Regions from separate parts of the Streptomyces sp. NPDC002133 genome, predicted to be linked through region 1. Evidence: riboswitches for the same ligand, from Rfam matches in the RefSeq annotation. Region 1 holds a riboswitch; each other region holds the start of a gene.
The links. A riboswitch is a leader RNA that binds a small molecule or an ion and turns the genes downstream of it on or off. The one in region 1 is predicted to bind cobalamin.
Positions count from the first base shown of each region.

Region 2: another riboswitch for cobalamin. It lies ahead of ABT078_RS28175 (ribonucleoside-diphosphate reductase subunit alpha); the one in region 1 lies ahead of ABT078_RS18765 (acyl-CoA thioesterase).
Region 3: another riboswitch for cobalamin. It lies ahead of cobN (cobaltochelatase subunit CobN); the one in region 1 lies ahead of ABT078_RS18765 (acyl-CoA thioesterase).

Region 1 is NZ_JBEOXF010000017.1:33,893-41,294, reverse strand. Features, by position in the region: gene ABT078_RS18795 (hypothetical protein) at 1-102, opposite strand, end outside; gene ABT078_RS18790 (helix-turn-helix domain-containing protein) at 475-903, shown strand; gene crcB (fluoride efflux transporter CrcB) at 1,267-1,641, opposite strand; gene ABT078_RS18780 (DUF190 domain-containing protein) at 1,638-1,985, opposite strand; gene crcB (fluoride efflux transporter CrcB) at 1,982-2,464, opposite strand; partial or broken gene ABT078_RS18770 (transposase) at 3,336-3,589, opposite strand; cobalamin riboswitch at 3,797-4,015, shown strand; gene ABT078_RS18765 (acyl-CoA thioesterase) at 4,169-4,543, shown strand; gene ABT078_RS18760 (hypothetical protein) at 4,653-4,871, shown strand; gene ABT078_RS18755 (DUF6207 family protein) at 5,134-5,325, opposite strand; gene ABT078_RS18750 (NAD-dependent protein deacetylase) at 5,665-6,576, opposite strand; gene ABT078_RS18745 (NADPH-dependent F420 reductase) at 7,126-7,402, shown strand, end outside.
Region 2 is NZ_JBEOXF010000037.1:29,535-36,936, forward strand. Features, by position in the region: gene ABT078_RS28170 (ribonucleotide-diphosphate reductase subunit beta) at 1-269, opposite strand, end outside; gene ABT078_RS28175 (ribonucleoside-diphosphate reductase subunit alpha) at 269-2,647, opposite strand; cobalamin riboswitch at 2,779-2,903, opposite strand; gene ABT078_RS28180 (GNAT family N-acetyltransferase) at 2,946-3,458, opposite strand; gene mctP (monocarboxylate uptake permease MctP) at 3,592-5,217, opposite strand; gene ABT078_RS28190 (DUF3311 domain-containing protein) at 5,214-5,468, opposite strand; gene ABT078_RS28195 (GntR family transcriptional regulator) at 5,769-6,536, opposite strand; gene ABT078_RS28200 (extracellular solute-binding protein) at 6,831-7,402, shown strand, end outside.
Region 3 is NZ_JBEOXF010000013.1:54,466-61,867, reverse strand. Features, by position in the region: gene ABT078_RS16250 (methyltransferase) at 1-164, opposite strand, end outside; gene ABT078_RS16245 (DM13 domain-containing protein) at 188-754, opposite strand; gene cobN (cobaltochelatase subunit CobN) at 876-4,505, opposite strand; cobalamin riboswitch at 4,543-4,679, opposite strand; gene ABT078_RS16235 (ferredoxin-like domain-containing protein) at 4,757-6,034, shown strand; gene ABT078_RS16230 (precorrin-8X methylmutase) at 6,031-6,672, shown strand; gene ABT078_RS16225 (precorrin-2 C(20)-methyltransferase) at 6,681-7,402, shown strand, end outside.

The DNA of each region.
Region 1 (7,402 bases):
CTCCTGGAGTGCCTGCTGGTGCTTCTCGAGCTCTGGAAGCTCCTCCTGGAGCAGGGCAGTTGTTGCTTCCATACTGTTCGCTGCGGAGGCTGCCGTTGTCATGATGTGCTCCTGGGAAGTGGGGGGCGGGCATTTGGGACATGCTCGCTGTTGTGATTGCAGAGTACGGCTGTTGCAGGGCGGATTGCACATCGCTTCGTCCGGCCCGCTGGGAGCTGGAGCGCCCGCGGTCCGCCGGCGTGGGACGTTTTCACTTGTGAATGTGGTCGGTTGGGGCCTTGGCCGTACCGGGTGACAACGTGCGCGCGGAGGTGACGGATGGTGCCGACGGGCCTCGGGAGGGCGGACGTGAAGCGTTCGACAGGCCAGATGCTGGACTGGACCAATCAGTCACCCCAGTGTCCTGAACGACATGATGGGGTACTTTCCCGACATGACGCCTTGTTCGCTGCCGAAGTCCCCGGCACTCGGGTCGTGGCACTGCTGCAACCCCCGCAGTCGACCTTCCCGCTGGCCTGCGCGACCGAGGTGTTCGGCGACCACGGCCCGGCGATCCCCGCCCGCTACGCGTACGACTCACTGGCCCCGCTGCTGGAGTGGCTTGCCGGGCGGCTGGACCAGTCGGTCAGCGTCGCCGAGATGGCGGTCCGCTCCCAGGTGTCGGCCCGCACGCTGACCAGGCGTTTCACCGAACAACTGGGCATCAGTCCCGGACGCTGGCTGCTGGACCGGCGGATCGCCGCCACCCGGGCGCTGCTGGAGGAGACCGACCTGCCGGTGGAGACCATCGCGCGTCGGGGCGGCCTTTCCTCGGCCGTCAACCTGCGACGGCGCTTCCACGAGGCCCTGCGCACCACGCCCGCCGCCTACCGGCGCGCCTTCCGCGTGGACGAGGCCGGGTAGGGAGCTCGAGTCCGACCTGGTCCTCCTCATCGGGGTACCGCCGTCGTTCTGTCACAGCTGATCAATACCCCTGGCATGGACCCGACCGCCACGAGATCATCGAACCTGGTCCACGCCGCGACGTAGAAAGCCGGACAGTTGGGGGATTCCCCCATCGAACGCTTTCTTGGGGCCGCCGCGGTGCAGCGGCGCAGGACCTGCTCGGCCTCGGCGGTGCCCAGGCGCAGGGCGGTGGCATACTCTCGATCTGGTGGTACTGCTGGCGGATCAGGGCCAGTTGATCGTCTTGATGGACAGCACGGGCGTGAGGTGGGGCCAGTTGTCGTCCTTCCCGGCCGCTGGCCGGCAAAGTTGCCGAGGCGCTCAGCCCCACATCGACTGGGCGAGTGAGAGGCCGATGAAGATCGCGCCCATGCCGGCGATGACGCTGGCGATCACGTTGGCCGCGGCATAGAACTTCGCTCCGGTCTGTGCCAGCCGCAGTGTCTCGTAGGAGAAGGTGGAGTAGGTGGTCAGCGCGCCGCAGAGCCCGGTGCCGATCAGCAGTTGCATCGATTGCGAGGCTGCCCCGTAGGTGACGGCGCCTGTCAGTGCGCCCAGCACCAGGCAACCCGCCACGTTCACGGTGAACGTGCCCCAGGGAAAGACCGTGTCATGTCGCTTCTGGACCGCCAAGTCGGTCAGATAGCGCAGCGAGGCACCGACCGCCCCGCCGATGATGACCAGAAGCCAGTTCATTTCTTCTTGTCCCTGCCGACGTAGCGCACGACCTCGCAGTCTTCGAGGGTGACCAGCCCCTCTGTGACCAGTTCGTCCAGCTGGGGCAGAAACGCGCGGCTCCGTTCGTCGCTGTCGACGATCAGGATCGCGACCGACAGGTCCTGGCTGAGGGACAGCAACCGGCTGGTGTGGATCAGCGACGAGGCGCCGAACCCCTCTACCCCGCGGAACACGGAGGCTCCGGCCAGTCCGGCCTTGTGAGCCCGGTGGACGATCTCGGTGTAGAGCGGCTTGTGGTGCCACGTGTCGCACTCCTCGACAAAGATCGTCATGCGCAGTGCGCGGCCTGTCAGTGCGGTCATGCGTGCCTCCATGCCAGTGTGCGGCGCGTCAGCCACACCGCGATCCATACCGCCGCCAGTGCCACCAGCGGCGTCAGCCCCAGATAGACGAGCCCCGCGTTTGCCTGGTCGCCGTCAACCAGTCGCTCGACCTCGGCCGCGTACGTCGAGAAGGTGGTGAACCCGCCCAGGACGCCGGTGCCGAAGAACGGGCGCACCAGCCGGTGCGCCGCCCACACCTCGCTGATCACCACCATGAATACGCCGATCAGCGCGCAGCCCAGGGCGTTGACCCCGAGTGTGGTCCAGGGGAAATCGTGGGCCGCGACCGGCCAGATCAGCGAGGCTGCGTAGCGGGCCGAGGTGCCTATCGCCCCGCCGAGCGCCACGACGGCGACGATCGGCCCTTGGGTCCGCAGCAGATCGCGCCGCCGCGCGGCCCTGGACAGGCGGCTATGGGTTGCCTCAGCCGTGGCCGGGGAGGAGCGCGGGGGCTTCATGAACGTACGTCTCCTACTCGCCGCGGCGCCCGGGCATACGGGCCCTGCCGATCGCAAGTAGGGACTGTTGGCGGCGCCCTGGCCGCGGTTTGGGTACGGCAAGCCCCACTGCCGTGCGGCAGCCGCATCGGCTGCCGTAGACACCAGGGTAGCGGGTCGCGCGACATCGCTGAGGGCTGACCGGACTGCGTCCGGCGAAGGCACGCACCACCGTGATGAGCGCCGACCAGCCTCACGGGTTTCCTCGAGCATACGCCGCCCCGGACCTGGCCTCACCTGCACAGCGTGGCACCTGGTGCCGTTGCCGGAACGGTTCGTGCTGAGGGTCCGCGCTTCGCCTCCCGCGGTCTTTGTGTGGCGGACAGGCCGGCGATTGTGCAGCGTGGTGAGCGGGGCCCGCGGGAGGTGGACGGCGTGGACTGTCACGATTCGGCTTCGCGAGTCGTCGTGGGTATCGACTGGTCGCCCTCGTCGCGGTCGGCGCTTCGTTGGGCGGTTCCCTATGCCGGTCTGATCGGGGCGACGGTGGAGACGGCGGTCTACGAGCTGCCGGGGAGAGCGGCTCGCCGGCTCCCGAGCTGGACCACGTCGATACGGAAGCTGCCTTGAGCGGTCTTGTCTCCGAGATCGGTCAAGTGCTCGGCTTGGAGGCAGCTACCCAGGTGAGAGAGCAGGTGTTGCGCGACGATCCGGCCGGGGTGCTGGTGGAAGAGTCGCACGGCGCGGAGGCGCTGGTCGTGGCAGCCGGGGCCGTCGCAACCTCGCCCGGCTGGTGTTCGGGTCGGTGGCCAGTACTGCGCGCTCCGGGCAAGCTGTCCCGTCGTTATCGTGCGACCCGATGTCACCGTACCGGCGGACCCTGCCGCCGGCCGATTCGGCCCACGGCGCCGGCGGCGGCTTGGACGGCACGCAAGATCCTCTCCCACGTGCCATCTGCGGACCACTTGGGATGCCGGTCATGGACCGTTTGCCATTCCCGAAGTGAGTTGACAGGTCTCGTCACGGCAGCCCGGTTCGCAGCCGGAAGAGAATCCCGTTGATCACGTGCCGGTGACAGTGCCAATGCCCGCCTCGGCCAATGTTCTTCGGCAGGCGTGGTTCCAGCACAACCCAGAACGTGAGCAGGGTTGTACAGGAGCCCTCTTGGGGAAGAGGGGGAGTGAACCACCCAAAATGGGCGTATGAGTGCGGTCTTCTGCGTATCTGTCAGGAACGGCTCTCCCTCGATCCGGTTGGGCGAATGCTGCTCAACCGCATTCGGGAGTCGCTGCTGGGGGTGCCGTCCGGGGATGCCGGTCGTCCGGCCGGGGACGATGTGCCGCCTGGTTGCGGCTACGCTGGCCGTGCAGCTGGTTCGCCCCGTCAGCCAGGCGGGTGCGTCGTAAGAGGGAACCCGGTGGGAATCCGGGACTGCCCCGCAGCGGTGAGCGGGAACGACCGCCGTCATCAGCACTGGACCTGACCGGGTCTGGGAAGCGACGGCCAGTAGGAGTCTGCCCCCGGCAGAACGTGCCCGTGAGTCCGAAGACCTGCCACTGCCCGTACGCAGCTGGTGCGTGCGGTGAGCCGGGCGGCCTTCGTTGGCTGTGCCGCCGGGCCGCTTCCCGTGACTCGCGAAGGAGAGTTGACGTGGCCGATACCACTGCCACCCTGCACGTTGTCACCAAGGTCCCTGCCGATTCCCGGGTGACGCTCGCCCACATCATGAGTGAGCACGACACCAACCTGTACGGCACCATCCACGGTGGCGTGGTGATGAAGCTCATCGATGACGCGGCCGCGGCCGCCGCTGGGCGTCACGCCGACGGGCCCGCAGTGACCGTCTCGGTGGACCGGATGTCCTTCCTCGCCCCGGTCCGTGCCGGTGACCTTCTGAGCGTGCACGCCGAACTGGAGCGTGCGGGCCGGACCTCGATGACAGTGATCGTCCGGGTGACTGCCGAGCGGTGGAATGCTTCCGGGCCGGTCGCCGACGTGGCCACCGGGCAGCTGACGTTTGTCGCGATCGACGCCGACGGCCGACCGCGCCCCGTTCCGGCACTGCGGGACTCGGAGGCGCCGGCGGCGGACGGGGCCTGACCTGCCGGGGATGGCCCGGCATTCCGGGCCATCCCGATCAACGCACAGCACTCACCGCCCGTACGCCCTGGTGTGGTTGCTCGCTCAAGCTCGCAACTGTCGACGAGCGGTGGCCGATCAGGACCCGGCCGAGTGGCTGCCGCCGTATGAGGCGTACCGCTGCCAGTACCTGACCGACTGGGTCGCCACCAAAGTGCGCCGGCAGCTCGCCGTCGACGACCGCGAACGCGAATTCCTGACGCAGGGCACCGCGGGTTGTCCGAACACCCCGGTGCAGGTCACCTTCGCCCGTAACCACTGCGCACCCGAGCGGTCGTGGGCACGCTGACGGTCCTCAGAGCGGGGAATGCCGACGTGGTCGCCTGCGTTGTGCTGGGCGTGGTTGTGAAGGGGAATGTGTCCCCGGGCCTCACCTATTGCCTGCAGGGACGATCGTTCGGCTGAAGCCCTGCAGTGCCTTTCGCCGCGTAGGCGACCGCCCTTCACGATCACACTCACGTGCATCCCCAGCCCGGCACGCACCGGGCTGGGGATGACAGCTCGGCCGGCGGCTCGCAGGCCTGATGTCCGACGCGGCCGGCGGGCCGGCCCTACGCGTCGGCGTCCTTGTGCAGGTCCAGGAAGAAGCGCAGCGGCTCCCGGGTCGTCCGGTCCGTCGGAGCGATCGCGCACCGCGCGGCGAGCAGCTGCTGGACCGTGAAGGCGGTCGCGTCATCGGCGGCCGCGACCTCCACCACCGCCCGGCCCGCCCGCGGCACGTGCGCCCTGCTGATCTGCCTCATGCCCGGCACCACCCGTCGGAGCACGGCAGGAGTTCTCCGGTCCGGGCACTGTCACCCGATCGGGGTGCCGGGGCACATGCTGCTCAGTCGCGCGTGTGACGACGTGTACGGTCGGCCCCGCCGCTCCCGCGCCCGGGCCGGGCGGCTGGCACAGCGGGCGGCCCCGCTGCCGTACTTGGGTCTTGCGCCGGCAACGGGAACATGGGTCGATCTTGTCACCAGGGCACACCGGTGCGGACGGATCGGGCTCTGTGTCGCGGGTGGAGGCCGGCTTGGCCTTGCGGCTCTACATCGCTCCAATGGGCTGGTGCGGTGAACGCCGATGACGCCCCACCACCGTCACGATCTCACCCTGGGCGCCGCCGGGCCGTCGATGGGGATGCCCAGCCGATCGGCCACGGTGGTGAGGGCGGTTCCCAGCGGGAGCGCGACCCGGGTGAGGGCGTGCCGGTCGCCCCGGGTCGGATCGCGGTTGACGATCAGCACAGGTTTCCCGGCCTGGCCCGCCTGGCGGACGAACCGGAGCCCTGACATCACCGTCAGTGAGGATCCCAGGACCAGTAGCGAGGCCGCCTCGTGGACCAGCGTGCGGCAGTGCTCGACGCGCGGCGGCGGAACGGTTTCGCCGAAGAACACCACGTCCGGTTTGAGGATGCCGTCGCAGACCGTGCAGGGCATCACGCGGAAGTCGCCGATCTGTTCGTCGGTGAGGTCGGCGTCACCGTCCGGGTTGATCGCGGCGGCCACCGGCTCGAAGCCCGCATTGGCTTCCTCCAGCCGCTGGGCGAGTTCGCGGCGCGGGCTGAAGGTGCCGCAGGAGAGGCAGATGACCCGGTCCAGGCTTCCGTGGAGATCCACGACGCCCTCGCTGCCGGCGGCCTGGTGCAGGCCGTCGACGTTTTGGGTGATCACGCCCGAGAGCAGGCCGTGCCGCGCGAACGCGGCCACGGCCCGGTGCCCGGCGTTGGGGCGGGCGCGGCCGAAGGTGCGCCAGCCGAGGTGGCTGCGCGCCCAGTATCGGCGCCGGGCCTGGGCGCTGGTGGTGAAGTCCTGGTAGGTCATCGGGGTGTGCCGACTCAGGCTCCCGCCCTCGCCCCGGTAGTCGGGGATGCCCGACTCCGTGGAGATGCCCGCCCCGCTGAGCACCAGCACACCGCCGGTGCTCAGCGCGTCGGCGACCGGCTCCAGATCCGTGGTGCCGGGCGGCAGGTCCTCGGTAGGGGTCCAGCTCAGAGTGGGGCGCATGCGCATGCCGCCAGGGTACGGAACAGGCTGCCTTCCGTCGTTCACGGTAGGCCGGGCGTAGCCAAGCGTGGCGGGGCACGGCGGCTCGCACAGGGCGCGACGCCGCTGGAGGGGCCTACGCCGACTTCATGGACGAACCCGGCGGACTGTCCCGCCTGGAGCGCCGGATCGCCGAGCTGCCGCCGTGCCCCGAGTGGCGCATGGAACGCGTGTGGCTGCCGGACTCCGAGTCCTCACCCGGAGAAGACGCCCGTTTCGAGGCCGGCTGCGTCGAGATCGGCGACCGCATGCTGCACCCGCGCTGCCTCGACGCCTACGCGGCGATCGCCTACGAGGAGGCGTGCCTCGTCCAGGACGACGGAGAAAGCGACGTCGCCGGGAGTTCATCGGGGATGTCGAAGCCGGGCTGGACCGGGCGCAGGCCGGCATGTGCGTGCTCCAGCGGTCCCGGCCCTTCCCGTTCCGCGCCGTCCTGCTGTACGGACAGCCCGACGACCGGGCCGCCCACCGCCTGCCCACGGGGAAGGTGGGCCGACGGCACGACGTGTCACAGACATGGCTGGTGTTCTGTCTTCATTGAAGCCAGAACTTTCAAGAGCGGAGATCGTCGTGCGTATCGCGATCATCGGAGCAGGAAACGTGGGATCCGCTCTGAGCATGGCTGCTGTGGCTGCCGGGCACACCGTGTGCCTGTCGGCGACCGACCGCAGGAAGGCCGTCGCGTCTGCGGCTGAAACCGGAGCGCGGGCGGCCGAGTACAACCTGGACGCGGTGGTCGACGCGGACATCGTGGTGCCGGCCGTGCCCGGCAGCGTGGTGACCGCCGTAGCGG
Region 2 (7,402 bases), on a different contig from region 1:
CCGGTCGCGAAGAAGGCCACGAGCCGGCCGATCATGTGCTGCTCGCCGGGCGAGAGCTTGGCGAGGTCGGCGACGTCGGAGTGGAGGTCGACCTCCTCCACGGTCCAGGTGTTCTTGATGGCGTCCCGGTAGCGCTCGTAGAAGTCCGGGTAGCGCATCGGACGGAGCGTCAGTTCGAAGCCCGGGTCCAGCAGATTCTTCGGAATCCGGGAGGTGTCGGCGCGAAGCGCCGTCGTCGAGGGGTGGGGGGCGGGCGACGGGTGGGACATTACTGGCAGGCCTCGCAGGACTCGGGGTTCTCAAGGGAGCAGGCGATCGCGTCGGCGTCGGGGGCGGCCTGCTGCTGGGGGACGGTGGTGGCCACCGGCTTCGCGCCGGATGCGGCGCGGGCGATGCGGGTCGCCGGGCGGGAGCGCAGGTAGTACGTCGTCTTCAGGCCCTGCTTCCAGGCGTACGCGTACATCGAGCTGAGCTTGCCGATGGTCGGCGTCTCCATGAAGAGGTTCAGCGACTGCGACTGGTCCAGGAACGGGGTGCGGGCCGCGGCCATGTCGATCAGGCCGCGCTGCGGGATCTCCCACGCCGTGCGGTACAGCTCCCGCACGTCCGCCGGGATCCAGTTGAGGCCCTGCACCGAGCCGCTGGAGTCGCGCAGCGCCTCCCGGGTCTGCGCGTCCCAGACGCCGAGCTTCTTCAGGTCGTCCACCAGATAGGAGTTGACCTGCAGGAACTCACCGGACAGCGTCTCGCGCTTGAAGAGATTGGAGACCTGGGGCTCGATGCACTCGTACACGCCCGCGATCGAAGCGATGGTCGCGGTCGGCGCGATCGCGAGGAGGAGGGAGTTGCGCATGCCGCTGGTCGCGATCCGCCCGCGCAGCGCCGCCCAGCGCTCGGGCCAGGTGAGCTCGACGTCGTAGTGGTCGGGGTGCAGCACTCCGCGCGCGGCGCGCGTCCGCTCCCAGGCGGGCAGCGGGCCGTTGCGCTCGGCGAGTTCGCACGACGCCTCGTACGCCGCCAGCATGATCCGCTCGGAGAGGCGCGTGGAGAGGGCCCTCGCCTCCGCCGAGTCGAAGGGCAGCCGGAGCTTGAAGAAGACGTCCTGGAGGCCCATCGCGCCGAGGCCCACCGGGCGCCACCTGGCGTTGGAGCGGCCCGCCTGCTCGGTCGGGTAGAAGTTGATGTCGACGACCCGATCGAGGAAGGTCACGGCCGTGCGGACGGTCTCGTCGAGCCGCTCCCAGTCGATGTCACCGGCCGGGGTGACGAAGGCGCCCAGGTTGACCGAGCCGAGGTTGCAGACGGCCGTCTCGCCGTCGTTCGTGACCTCGATGATCTCGGTGCAGAGGTTGGAGGAGTGCACGACCGTGCCGGGCTCGGCGGTCTGGTTGGCGGTCCGGTTGGAGGCGTCCTTGAAGGTCATCCAGCCGTTGCCGGTCTGCGCGAGGGTGCGCATCATGCGGCCGTAGAGGTCGCGTGCCGGAATGGTCCTGCGGGCGAGGCCTGCCGACTCCGCCTTCCGGTACGCGGCGTCGAAGTCGTCGCCCCACAGGTCCACGAGGTCGGGCACATCGGCCGGGGAGAAGAGGGACCAGTCGGCGTCCCCGTTCACCCGGCGCATGAACTCGTCGGGGATCCAGTGCGCGAGGTTGAGGTTGTGCGTACGGCGCGCCTCCTCGCCCGTGTTGTCGCGCAGTTCCAGGAACTCCTCGATGTCCGCGTGCCAGGTCTCCAGGTAGACGCAGGCCGCGCCCTTGCGGCGGCCGCCCTGGTTCACGGCGGCGACCGACGAGTCGAGGGTCCGCAGGAACGGCACGATGCCGTTGGAGTGGCCGTTGGTGCCGCGGATCAGCGAACCGCGGGAGCGGATACGGGAGTACGAGAGGCCGATGCCGCCCGCGTGCTTCGAGAGCCGCGCGACCTGGTGGTAGCGGTCGTAGATGGAGTCGAGCTCGTCGAGCGGGGAATCCAGCAGATAGCACGACGACATCTGCGGGTGGCGGGTGCCGGAGTTGAAGAGCGTGGGGGACGAGGGCAGATAGTCGAGCCGGCTCATCAGCCCGTAGAGCGCGGCGACTTCGTCGAGGGCGCGGACCGAGTCGTCCTCGGCGAGCCCGGTGGCCACGCGCAGCATGAACTGCTGCGGCGTCTCGATGACCTTGCGTGCGATCGGGTGCCGCAGGAGGTAGCGGCTGTAGAGAGTGCGCAGACCGAAGTAGCCGAAGCGGTCGTCCGCGGCGCCGTCGATCAGCGCGTCGAGCCGGGCGGAGTGGGTGCGTACGAACGCGGCGGTCCGGTCTGCGATCAGGCCCTCGCGGTGGCCCACGGCGATGGAGTCGGAGAAGGCGGTCGCCCCCTGTGAGGTCGCCTCCTCCGTGATGGTGAGGCTCAGCAGCCGGGCCGCGAGCCGCGAGTACGCCGGGTCCTCGGAGATCAGCCCCGCGGCCGCCTCGGTCGCGAGATCCCGCAGCTCGGCCTCGTCCGAGCCCGCCTGCCGGCCGCGGAGCGCGGCGGCGGCGACCCGGCCCGGGTCGGTGTCGGGGAGGTCGGCGGTGAGGCCGGTCAGGGTCCGCAGCAGCGCGGTGCCTGGCCCATCGGCTTTGTCTGCACGCTGCACTGAAGCAGGATCGGGCGGCGCGATGGTCACGGGGTGCTCTCCCTCGCTCGGCTCGGGGCCGGCGGGGCGCTCGGGGCACGGGCGCACGCCTGTGGGGGCAGGTGCGCCGCGTCCACCGGCCTTTTCCGCGAGGCCCGGACGTTTGGGCACCCGGGCCGGACGGTCCGGGCGCACCGTCGGCAGGTCCTTGGACTCGCAGGCGCGCACACATGCGCGCCGGCACACCATTGCGGGACAGTTCCGGGTTCGCACCGGATTCCCCTGCGGCGACAGCGAGCATGAGCATACATGTGGGGGCGGGGAGTTGCGTCACCCACCACATGTTGTGTCACGGCGTCGGACGGAGCTCCAGGGCGTACGTCAGCAGGGCCAGCCCGGGGACCGGCTCCCAGTCCCGCTCGGGGGTCCGTACGAAGCCCAGGCGCTCGTAGATGCGGTGCGCGGTGTGCATCGAGGGCTGCGTGGACAGGACGAGCCGCACGCACCCGTCGGTGACCAGTGCCCGGTCGACGCACGCCCGGACGAGCGCCTCGCCGGCGCCCTTGCCGCGGCCCTCCCTGGCCACGGCGAGCATCCGGAACTCGGCCTCGCCCTCGCGGGCGATGTCGGCCCACGGGCCGCCGGACACGACGAAGGTCACCCCGCCCAGCACCCGTCCCTGCGCCTCAACGGCGACCAGTACCTCGGCGTCCTCGACGCGCGCCGCCACGTCCCGCAAGGTGTGCAGGTACTCGTCGTCCTCCCCGAAGTCGAGCAGCCCGTCCCCGAGGTACGCCTCCGCCGTGATCGCCCCGAGCGTCTCGTACTCGGCGGGCTCCGCGCGCCTGATGATGAAGTCCATGCCGGCAGTCTTCCTCACGGCGACGACGTCGGCCCGGGCGCGCACGGGCGCGCGTAGAGGCCCCCGCCGTGAGACGGCGATCGGCGCAGGCTCACCGAGCCTGCGCCGATCGCGGACGAGAGCTTTCCGTGGGTCAGTGCGTGCTCGCGCCGACCGTGGGGAGCTCCGCCTTCACACCCGCGTCCCCCGCGTCCGCCGTGTAGTCCTCCGGGGACGTCTCGTCGACCCCGTCTGGCGCCTTCACCGCACGCAGCACGAACGTCAGGACGACCGTGACCACCACGTTCAGCACAAAGGCCGTCAGACCGATGTAGCCGATCTCCCCGATCCCGGGAATCTCCGCCGACGACCCACCGAAGTGCTTCTGCGTGGGGCTCGCGACCCCGTACGCCGCCATCGTGCCGTACAGCATGCCGGCCGCCCAGCCCGCGATCAGCGCCCAGCGGTGGAACCACCGTGTGAAGAGGCCGCCGACCAGCGCCGGGAAGGTCTGCAGGATCCAGATGCCGCCCAGCAGCTGGAAGTTGATGGCGACCGTCTTGTCCATTGTCAGGACGAAGGCCAGCGCACCCACCTTCACCAGCAGCGACACCAGCTTCGACACCTTGGTCTCCTGCGCAGGTGTCGCGTCCGGCTTCAGGAAGTCCTTGTAGATGTTCCGCGTGAAGAGATTCGCCGCGGCGATCGACATGATCGCTGCCGGCACCAGCGCGCCGATGCCGATGGCCGCGAAGGCCACACCCGCGAACCAGTCGGGGAACATGTTCTCGAACAGCTGCGGGATGGCGAGCTGACCGTTGGTCACCTTCACCCCGGCAGCGATCGCCATGAAGCCGAGCAGCGCCAGCAGCCCCAGCATCAGCGAGTACAGCGGCAGGATCGTCGTGTTGCGCCTGATCACCTCACGGCTGCGCGAGGACAGCGTCGCCGTGATCGAGTGCGGATACATGAAGAGCGCGAGCGCCGAGCCGAGCGCCAGCGTGGCGTAACCCCACTGGCCCAGCTCCCCGGGCACCAGCGCGCCTCGCGGCTTGTCCGTCGCAGGGTTGATCTGCGCGTACGCGTCGCCCGCCTTGGCGAAGATGTCGTCGAAACCGCCGAGCTTGATCGGGATGTAGATGATCGCGACCGCGATCACGATGTAGATCAGCGTGTCCTTGACGAAGGCGATCAGCGCCGGCGCCCGCAGCCCGGACGAGTACGTGTACGCCGCCAGCACACCGAAGGCGATCAGCAGCGGCAGGTCCTTGATGAACCAGTTCGTGTTCTCGCCGCCGCCGACGCCCATGACGTCCAGCACGGCCTGGATGCCGACGAGCTGCAGCGCGATGTACGGCATCGTCGCGAGGATGCCGGTCACCGCGACCGCCAGCGACAGCCCCTTCGAGCCGAAGCGCCCGCGCACGAAGTCGGACGTCGTCACATAGCCGTGCTTGTGCGACACGGACCACAGCCGCGGCAGGAAGGTGAAGATCAGCGGGTAGACGAGGATCGTGTACGGCACCGCGAAGAAGCCCGCCGCGCCCGCCGCGTAGATCGCCGCGGGTACGGCGACGAAGGTGTACGCGGTGTAGAGGTCACCGCCCAGCAGGAACCAGGTCACCCAGGTGCCGAACGAGCGGCCGCCGAGGCCCCATTCGTCCAGGCTGTTCTCGTTCTCGGCCCTGCGCCAGCGCGACGCGAGGAAGCCCATGACCGTGACGGCCAGGAAGAAGAAGATGAAGACGGCGAGTGCGACGCCGTTCACGCCGTCGTTCACTTCGACGCACCTTCCTTGCGGGCGCGCTGGTCACGCTGCCACAGCACGTAGGCCACCATCGTCAGCGCCGTCGAGACGACGACCCAGAGCATCTGGTACCAGTAGAAGAACGGCATCCCGGCGAACGTGGGTTCGACCTTCGCGTACGAGCCGACCCAGAGCATCGCGACGAACGGCGCGATCAGGCAGAGGGCCACGACCGTCCGTACCGGCGTGACGATCGGTTTTCTGTGTTCGGGTACTTCGGGCATGAGCGGCTCCGTCCCGTCGCTGATCAGCTGCGCTGATGTAACGCGCACGAAATCTAGGCGACGGTTCCGCTTGATGGAACCCTTGTCCGAATAACGGACGCAGTAATCGCCCAGCGGCACGGGGCGGCCGCTCAGCGGCCGAATTCAACCGCTCGGCGGCTGATTCCGACCGCTCAACCGCTCATCCGGACCGTTCGGCCGCCTCCCGGGGGACCCGGGGCCCGGCCGGTCCGTCTCCGGCCGCCGCGGCCGCGCGGCGCTGTGCTGTTTCCGGAGGCCGGCCCCCGGACTCCCCGGCCCTCAGTCCGACTCGGGCCGCTTCAGCCTCGCGACGAACTTGTACCGGTCGCCGCGGTACACCGACCGCACCCACTCCACCGGCTCGCCGTTCCTGTCCAGGGAGTGCCGGGACAGCATCAGCATCGGCAGGCCCACGTCCGTACCGAGCAGTCCCGCCTCGCGGGGCGTGGCCAGCGAGGTCTCGATCGTCTCCTCGGCCTCCGCCAGATGGACGTCGTACACCTCGGCCAGCGCCGTGTACAGCGACGTGTACTTGACCAGCGACCGCCGCAGCGCGGGGAAGCGCTTTGCCGACAGATGGGTCGTCTCGATCGCCATCGGCTCGCCGCTCGCCAGCCGCAGCCGCTCGATCCGCAGCACCCGGCCGCCCGGCGAGATGTCCAGCAGGCCGGCCAGTGTGTCGTCGGCCGTGACGTATCCGATGTCCAGTAGTTGAGAGGTGGGCTCCAGGCCCTGCGCCTTCATGTCCTCGGTGTAGGAGGTGAGTTGGAGGGCCTGTGACACCTTGGGCTTCGCGACGAACGTGCCCTTGCCCTGGATCCGCTCCAGCCGGCCCTCGACGACCAGCTCCTGGAGGGCCTGCCGGACCGTCGTGCGCGAGGTGTCGAACTCGGCGGCGAGCGTGCGTTCGGGCGGTACGGGCGTGCCGGGCGGCAGCGTCTCCGTCATGTCGAGCAAGTGCCTCTTGAGCCGGTAGTACTTGGGCACGCGCGCGGTACGGGTTCCCGTCCCGTTCTCGGCCTCGGTGCCGCCCCCGTCCGTGGCCATGGCCTGCCTTCCCGACTCGTGTGCTGCTGCCGTCACCGGCACCTCCGTCTGTTGCGGCTCACATGGTGGCACGCTCCGGTCACGGGTCGTCGCCCTCCCTCAGGTGTCGGTCCGATAACGGACGCGACAGCCCTTCTTATACACCCTTGACACCCCTAAAGGTCTAGGCCAAGCTCCCGAGTACTGGTCTAAACCATTAAAGACCAAGTCCCAGCCCCACGAGCAGTACTCGGCGTATGCCTCCGTATGTCTTCGCGGTGGGCGGGGGGTTGCAGCATCCCTGAGGAGGGTGGCGTGAAGCGCAAGCTCATCGCGGCGATCGGCGTCGCGGGCATGATGGTCAGCATTGCCGCATGTGGCTCCGACAGCGACAAGGGCGGCGAGGGCAAGAGCGACGCCGGGGGCAACAAGACTCTCACCGTCTGGGTCATGGACGGGTCCGCTCCGGAGGCCTGGATCGCGGAGGTCAACAAGGAGTTCGAGGCCAAGCACAAGGGCGTCAAGGTCAAGGTCGAGACCCAGCAGTGGAACGGAATCCAGGAGAAGGTCACCACGGCCCTCTCCGAGGACACCCCGCCGGACGTCCTTGAGCTCGGCAACACCCAGACCGCCGGCTACGCCGTCACCGGTGGCCTCGCCGACCTCACCGAGGACAAGGCCGAGCTCGGCTACGACGGTTGGAACAAGGGCATGCTCGCCTCGGCCGAGCTGGACGGAAAGCTCTACTCCGCACCGTGGTACGCCGCGAACCGTGTCGTCGTCTACGACAAGGCCCTCTTCAAGAAGGCCGGCGTGAACCCGCCGAAGACCCGCGACGAGTGGATCGCCGGTCTGAAGAAGATCAAGGCGTCGGACTCCAAGGTCCA
Region 3 (7,402 bases), on a different contig from region 1:
CCCCAGCGGTCGCCCAGAACGACGACGGTGCCGGCGGGCTCTTCGCCCTCCAGGTGGCGCAGCAGGTACTCGTCGGAGGCGTCCCAGGCGCGGAGCTGGTCACGGGGGTCCTCGGGAAAGCGCGTGAGGCCGAGGTCGCCCCATGACGTCGTGAAGGTGTTCATCGTCCTTTCAGGCTACGCGGCGGCTACGAGGCCGCCTTCGTGAGCTCCGCCGCACCGAAGGAGACGTCGAAGCGGTCGCACCAGATGGCGACGCTGGAGTACGTGCCCAGATCGACGTCGGCGGGCAGCGCGTAGTTCTGGTCGCCCTTGTTCCCTTTGAGCTTGCCGAGGCTGACGTACGCGCCGTCGTCGAAGACGCGCCAGCCGGCCACGCCCTCCTTCACCGGTGCGTCGGTGAGCCAGACCCGCAGGTCGGGGCCGTTGCTCGTGTCGAGGCCCTCCAGCCGGAGCGTGCGTGAGCCGTCCGGGAGCTCGACGATCCTGACCGTGCCCTTTGTGGCGTGCTCATGACTGATGAACGAGCCCGAGGCGAGGGTCACGGGGGTCGCCGGCGAGGAGGGCGCGGAAGCGGCCGTGTCCGGGGTGGCGGAGGCGGCCGGGGGCACCGCGGCCGGAAGTTCCTCGCGCACGGTCCGGTCGACGAACAGCTGCCACGGCTGGAACCAGTACAGGCCGAAGCCGAGCGCCACCGTCACCACTGCCAGGCCGATGGCGACGGCCGGTTTCCTCAACACTGCTGCTGCCTTCATGCCCCCATTGAAGCGGGGTCCACGCCCCGGCGGGCCTTTTGGCCGGTGACGGAATTCTTACGGCGGGCCACGGTCCGGCAGGCAGGTGCGGGCATGGGCGCGTTTTCACCGGAAGCCGGCCCTAGTCGTCGCCCTCCAGGTCGCCCTCGGTCTCCAGGAAAACCTGCCGAAGCGCCTCCAGCACCGCAGGGTCGGGCTTGGCCCACATACCGCGGGACTCCGCCTCCAGCAGGCGTTCGGCAATGCCGTGGAGCGCCCAGGGGTTGGCCTGCTGCAGGAACTCGCGGTTCTCGGGGTCCAGGACGTACGCCTGGGTGAGCTTGTCGTACATCCAGTCGGCGACGACGCCGGTGGTGGCGTCGTAGCCGAACAAGTAGTCCACGGTCGCGGCGAGTTCGAAGGCACCCTTGTAGCCGTGGCGGCGCATCGCCTCGATCCACTTGGGGTTGACGACCCGCGCGCGGAAGACGCGGGACGTCTCCTCGACCAGCGTCCGCGTACGGACCGTCTCGGGTCGGGTGGAGTCGCCGATGTACGCCTCGGGCGCGGTGCCGCGCAGGGCGCGGACGGTGGCGACCATGCCGCCGTGGTACTGGAAGTAGTCGTCGGAGTCGGCGATGTCGTGCTCGCGCGTGTCCGTGTTCTTCGCGGCGACCGCGATCCGCTTGTACGCCGTCTCCATCTCCTCGCGCGCCGGGCGTCCTTCGAGCCCGCGGCCGTACGCGTAGCCGCCCCACACCGTGTAGACCTCGGCGAGGTCCGCGTCGGTGCGCCAGTCGCGGGAGTCGATCAGCTGCAGCAGGCCGGCGCCGTACGTGCCCGGGCGGGAGCCGAAGATCCGGGTCGTGGCGCGGCGTTCGTCGCCGTGCTCGGCGAGGTCCGCCTGGGCATGGGCCCGTACGTGGTTGACGCCGGCGGGCTCGTCGAGCGAGGCGGCGAGCCGTACCGCGTCGTCGAGGAGTCCGATGACGTGCGGGAACGCGTCCCGGAAGAATCCGGAGATGCGGAGCGTGACATCGATGCGCGGGCGGCCCAGCTCCTCGGCCGGGACGGGCTCCAGGCCGGTGACGCGACGCGACGCGTCGTCCCAGACGGGCCGGACCCCGAGCAGGGCGAGGGCCTCGGCGACATCGTCGCCCGCCGTACGCATCGCGCTCGTCCCCCACAGGGAGAGGCCGACGGAGGTCGGCCAGTCGCCGTTGTCGGTGCGGTAGCGCGTGAGCAGCGAATCGGCGAGGGCCTGGCCGGTCTCCCAGGCGAGGCGGGAGGGGACGGCCTTGGGGTCGACGGAGTAGAAGTTGCGGCCGGTCGGCAGGACGTTGACCAGTCCGCGCAGCGGCGAGCCGGACGGGCCGGCCGGGACGAAGCCGCCGTTCAGCGCGTGGACGCTGTTGTCGAGTTCGTCGGTCGTGGCGGACAGGCGCGGGACGACCTGGCGGGCCGCGAAATCGAGGATGTCGGCGACGGCCGGTCCGTGCCCGTCGGCCACGGTGGCGACGGCGGCCGGGTTCCAGTCCGCCGCCTCCATCGCCTCGACCAGCGCGCGGGCCGTGGCCTCCGCCTCGTCGGCGGTCGTGCGGGTCGCGGCGGACTCGTCGAGGCCGAGGGCCTCGCGCAGTCCGGGCAGGGCCTGGGTGCCGCCCCAGATCTGGCGGGCGCGCAGGATCGAGAGGACCAGGTTGACCCGCTCGGGGCCGGTCGGCGCGCCGCCGAGTACGTGCAGACCGTCGCGGATCTGAGCGTCCTTGACCTCGCACAGCCAGCCGTCGACGTGGAGCAGGAAGTCGTCGAAGCCGTCGTCGTCGGGGCGGTCGTCCAGGCCGAGGTCGTGGTCGAGCCTGGCGGCCTGGATCAGCGTCCAGATCTGGGCCCGGATGGCGGGCAGCTTCGCCGGGTCCATGGAGGAGATCTGCGCGTACTCGTCGAGCAGTTGCTCCAGGCGTGCGATGTCGCCGTACGAGTCGGCGCGGGCCATCGGCGGCACGAGATGGTCGATGAGCGTGGCGTGCGCCCGGCGCTTGGCCTGGGTGCCCTCGCCCGGGTCGTTGACCAGGAACGGATAGACGAGCGGCAGGTCGCCGAGCGCCGCGTCGGGCGCGCAGGCGGCGGACAGGCCGGCGTTCTTGCCGGGCAGCCACTCCAGGTTGCCGTGCTTGCCGAGGTGGATCATCGCGTCGGCGCCGAAGCCGCCGTCGTCCTCCGCGGCCGCGATCCAGCGGTAGGCGGCGAGGTAGTGGTGCGAGGGCGGCAGATCGGGGTCGTGGTAGATCGCGATCGGGTTCTCACCGAAGCCGCGCGGGGGCTGGATGAGGATCAGCAGGTTGCCGCGCCGCAGGGCGGCCAGCACGATGTCGCCCTCCGGGTTGCGGGAGCGGTCCAGGAACATCTCGCCCGGCGCCGGGCCCCAGTGCTGCTCCACGTGCTCGCGCAGCTCCTGCGGGAGCCTGGCGTACCAGCGCCTGTAGTCGTCCGCCGGGATACGGACCGGGTTGCGGGCGAGCTGTTCGTCGGTGAGCCAGTCCCGGTCGTGGCCGCCCGCCTCGATGAGCGCGTGGATCAGCTCGTCGCCGTCGCCGGAGACAAGGCCGGGGATCTCCTCCGTGCCGAAGTCGTAGCCCTCGTCGCGGAGCCGGCGCAGCAGGGCGACGGCGGACGCGGGGGTGTCGAGGCCGACGGCGTTGCCGATGCGGGAGTGCTTCGTCGGGTACGCGGACAGGACGAGCGCGAGGCGCTTGTCGGCGTTCGGGATGTGGCGCAGCCGCGCGTGCCGTACGGCGATCCCGGCGACGCGGGCCGCGCGCTCGGCGTCGGCGACGTACGCGGGCAGGCCGTCCTCGTCGATCTCCTTGAAGGAGAACGGGACGGTGATGAGGCGGCCGTCGAACTCGGGGACCGCGACCTGGCTCGCGGCGTCCAGCGGGGACAGGCCCTCGTCGCTCTCCTCCCACGTGCTGCGCGACCCGGTCAGGCACAGCGCCTGCAGGACGGGCACGTCGAGCGCGGCGAGCGCGCCCGCGTCCCAGGACTCGTCGTCGCCGCCGGCCTGTGCCTCGGCGGGCCTGGTGCCGCCCGCGGCGAGGACGGTGGTGACGATGACGTCGGCGCCTCGGAGCCGGTCCAGCAGCTCGGGTTCGGGGGCGCGGAGCGAGGCGACGTAGAGGGGAAGGGCCTGACCGCCCGCGTCCTCGACGGCGTCGCACAGGGCGCCGACGAAGGCGGTGTTGCCGCTCATGTGGTGGGCGCGATAGTAGAGGACCGCGACCGTGGGGCCGGTCGTGCTGCGCGGGGTGCGGTCGAGGGGGCCCCAGGTGGGGGCGGGCGCCGGCGGCTCGAAGCCGTGGCCGGTGAGCAGGACCGTGTCGGAGAGGAACCGGGCGAGCTGCTCCAGGTTGGCCGGCCCGCCGTGCGCGAGGTAGGCGTGCGCCTCGGCCGCGATGCCGATGGGGACGGTGGAGGCCTCCATCAGCTGAGCGTCGGGGGCCTGTTCGCCGGTGAGGACCACCACGGGCCGCTCCTGCGCGAGCAGGGCGTCGATCCCCTCCTGCCAGGCACGGATACCACCGAGGAGGCGTACGACGACGAGGTCCGTGCCGTCGAGCAGCCCGGGCAGCTCCTCCTGCGCAAGGCGGGAGGGGTTGGCGAAGCGGTAGTCGACCGGGCCTGCGGCCGCGCGGGCGCTGAGCAGGTCCGTGTCGGAGGTCGACAGCAGCAGGATCGTGGGCGTCGCCAGGGGCGTCGTCGCGTGCGTCATCGCGTGCGCAGGCCTTCCTCGGGGTTTCCGCGCCCCGGGTGGTCGTCGTCGGCGGGAGTTCCTGACTCACCCGGCCTCCGTGTCGAGGCCCGGTTCACAGTGGCGGGACCGCGCCGGATTCTCACCGGGCTTCCTCCCTAGGGTCCTGGGACCCTGTGCCGTCTGCATAGTAGAGGCTGCCCGCTGCCGCCGGGGCGGTCACCTCGGAGGAGCTCGAAGGACGCGGGCGGGGACGTGGGAAGGACGTGGGTATGCTCGCCGCCATGCCGCCGACACCACCAACACCCCCGGACCGGGGCGAAACCCGCATACGGGACCGAGGCGATGCCTGCCCGGGTGCGTTGCGGCTGCATACGGCCGACGACGGCGGACTGGCCCGACTCCGGGTACCCGCAGGTGTTCTGACAGCTCGTCAGGTCGATGTCCTGGCCGCGTCCGCGGAGGCGCTGGGCGACGGTGCGCTGAGCATCACCTCGCGCGGGAACGTGGAGCTGCGCGGCCTCGGCGAGGGCTGCGGGGCAGAACTCGCAGCGCTGCTCCGGAAGACCGGGCTGCTTCCCTCCGACAGCCATGAGCGGGTACGGAACGTGGTGGCGTCGCCGCTCGCCGGACTCGACGGACTCGGCTGTGCCGACGTGCAGTTGTGGGCACGCGAACTGGACGAACTGCTGTGCGCGAGCGACTGGGCGGCCGGGCTTTCGGGGCGTTTCCTGTTCGCGCTGGACGACGGGCGCGGGGATGTGGCGGGGCTCGGTGCGGATGTGACCTTGCTCGCAGAGCCGGGAGGTGCGGCGGTCCTGCGCGTCGGGCCGCAGGCCTTCCGCGTCCGCACCGCTGACGCACCGCGTGCCGCCCTCGCCGCGGCCGAGGCGTTCCTCGCCGCGGCGAACGCGGCGGGCACGGGGGCGTGGCGGGTGCGGGAGCTGCCCGCGGGTCGGGACGTGGCGTTGGGGGCGTATCTGGAGGCGGCGGGTGTCGCGGCGGAGCTCTTCCCGTTCGGAGCCCGTCCGGCGCTCGAGGACGGACATCCCGCGGGCCCCCTCCCCGGGGTCGCCCAAGGGGCCGAAGGCTGGGCGCTGTCGGTCGGAGCGCCGCTCGGACGGCTCACCGTCCGCCAGGTGCGGGCGCTGCTGCCCGCGCCCGGGGGCGAGGTACGGCTCACTCCGTGGCGCGGGGTCGTCGTGCCCGGCTTCGCGGATCGCGACGCGGCCGATGCGCGGCTCGCCGCACTCACGCGGGCGGGGTTCGTCACCGGCCCCGACTCCGCCTGGTACGGCGTCGGCGCCTGCACCGGCCGGCCCGGGTGCGCCAAGTCCCTGTCCGACGTACGGGCGGACGCGGCGCCGGGCGGCCGGGGCGGCGGCCTGCCCGTGTACTGGTCCGGCTGCGAGCGGCGCTGCGGGCATCCCCACGGGGCGTACGTGGACGTGGTTGCGACGGGCGGCGACCGCTACGAGGTGAACGGCTCGCCCGTCACCCGAACTGCACTGGCCGACGCCGTGACGGCGGCGTCACGTACGAGGAAATGAGCGACAGCACCGTGTTCGACTACGAGAAGGACGGCGCGGAGATCTACCGCCAGTCCTTTGCCACCATCCGCGCCGAGGCCGACCTCTCCGCGCTCCCGGCCGACGTCAGCCAGGTCGCGGTGCGGATGATCCACGCCTGCGGCATGGTCGACCTCGTCCGCGATCTCGCCTACTCGCACGCCGTGGTGGCCCGCGCCCGCGAGGCCCTGCGCGCCGGCGCACCCATCCTGTGCGACGCCCGGATGGTCGCCAGCGGCGTCACCCGCAAGCGGCTGCCCGCCGACAACGAGGTGATCTGCACGCTCTCCGACCCGTCCGTGCCGGCACTCGCCGCCGAGCTCGGAACGACCCGGAGCGCCGCTGCCCTCGAACTGTGGCGCGACCGCCTCGAAGGCTCGGTCGTCGCCGTGGGCAACGCGCCCACCGCACTCTTCCGGCTCCTGGAGATGATCGAGGAGGGCGCGCCCCGTCCGGCGGCCGTCATCGGCGTCCCGGTCGGCTTCATAGGCGCCGCCGAGTCCAAGGAAGCGCTCGCCGGGCACAACAGCGGCATCGAACACCTCGTGGTACGCGGGCGGCGCGGCGGAAGCGCCATGGCCGCGGCGGCGATCAACGCGATAGCGAGTGAGGCGGAATGAGCAGCGGGATGACGACCGGGAAGCTGTACGGAGTGGGGCTCGGTCCCGGCGACCCGTCCCTGATGACCCTGCGCGCGGCCGAAGTCGTCGCGGAGGCGGACGTCGTCGCGTATCACAGCGCCCGGCACGGCCGTTCCATCGCCCGCTCGATCGTCGCGAGGCATCTGCGCCCCGACCACATCGAGGAGCGCCTGATGTACCCGGTCACGGTCGAGACCACCGACCACCCCGGTGGCTACCGCGGGGCGCTCAACGACTTCTACGAGGAGGCGGCGGAGCGCCTCGCGGCCCATCTCGACGCGGGGCGCACCGTCGCCGTGCTCGCAGAGGGCGACCCGCTCTTCTACGGCTCGTACCAGCACATGCACAAGCGGCTGGCCCACCGCTATCCAACCGAGGTGATCCCCGGGGTCACGTCGGTGAGCGCGGCCGCGGCACGGCTCGGGAAGCCGTTGTGCGAGGCGGAGGAGGTCCTGACGATCATCCCCGGCACGCTGCCGGAGGAGGAACTGACGGCCCGTCTGGCCTCGACCGACTCGGCCGTCGTGATGAAGCTGGGGCGTACGTTCCCCGCGGTGCGGCGGGCGCTGGAGCGCGCGGGGCGGCTGGACGACGCGCGGTACGTGGAGCGCGCCACGATGGACGGCGAGCGCACGGACCGGCTGGCGGACGTGGACCCGGAGTCGGTGCCGTACTTCTCGGTGGCGGTGCTGCCGAGCCGTGTCGACGA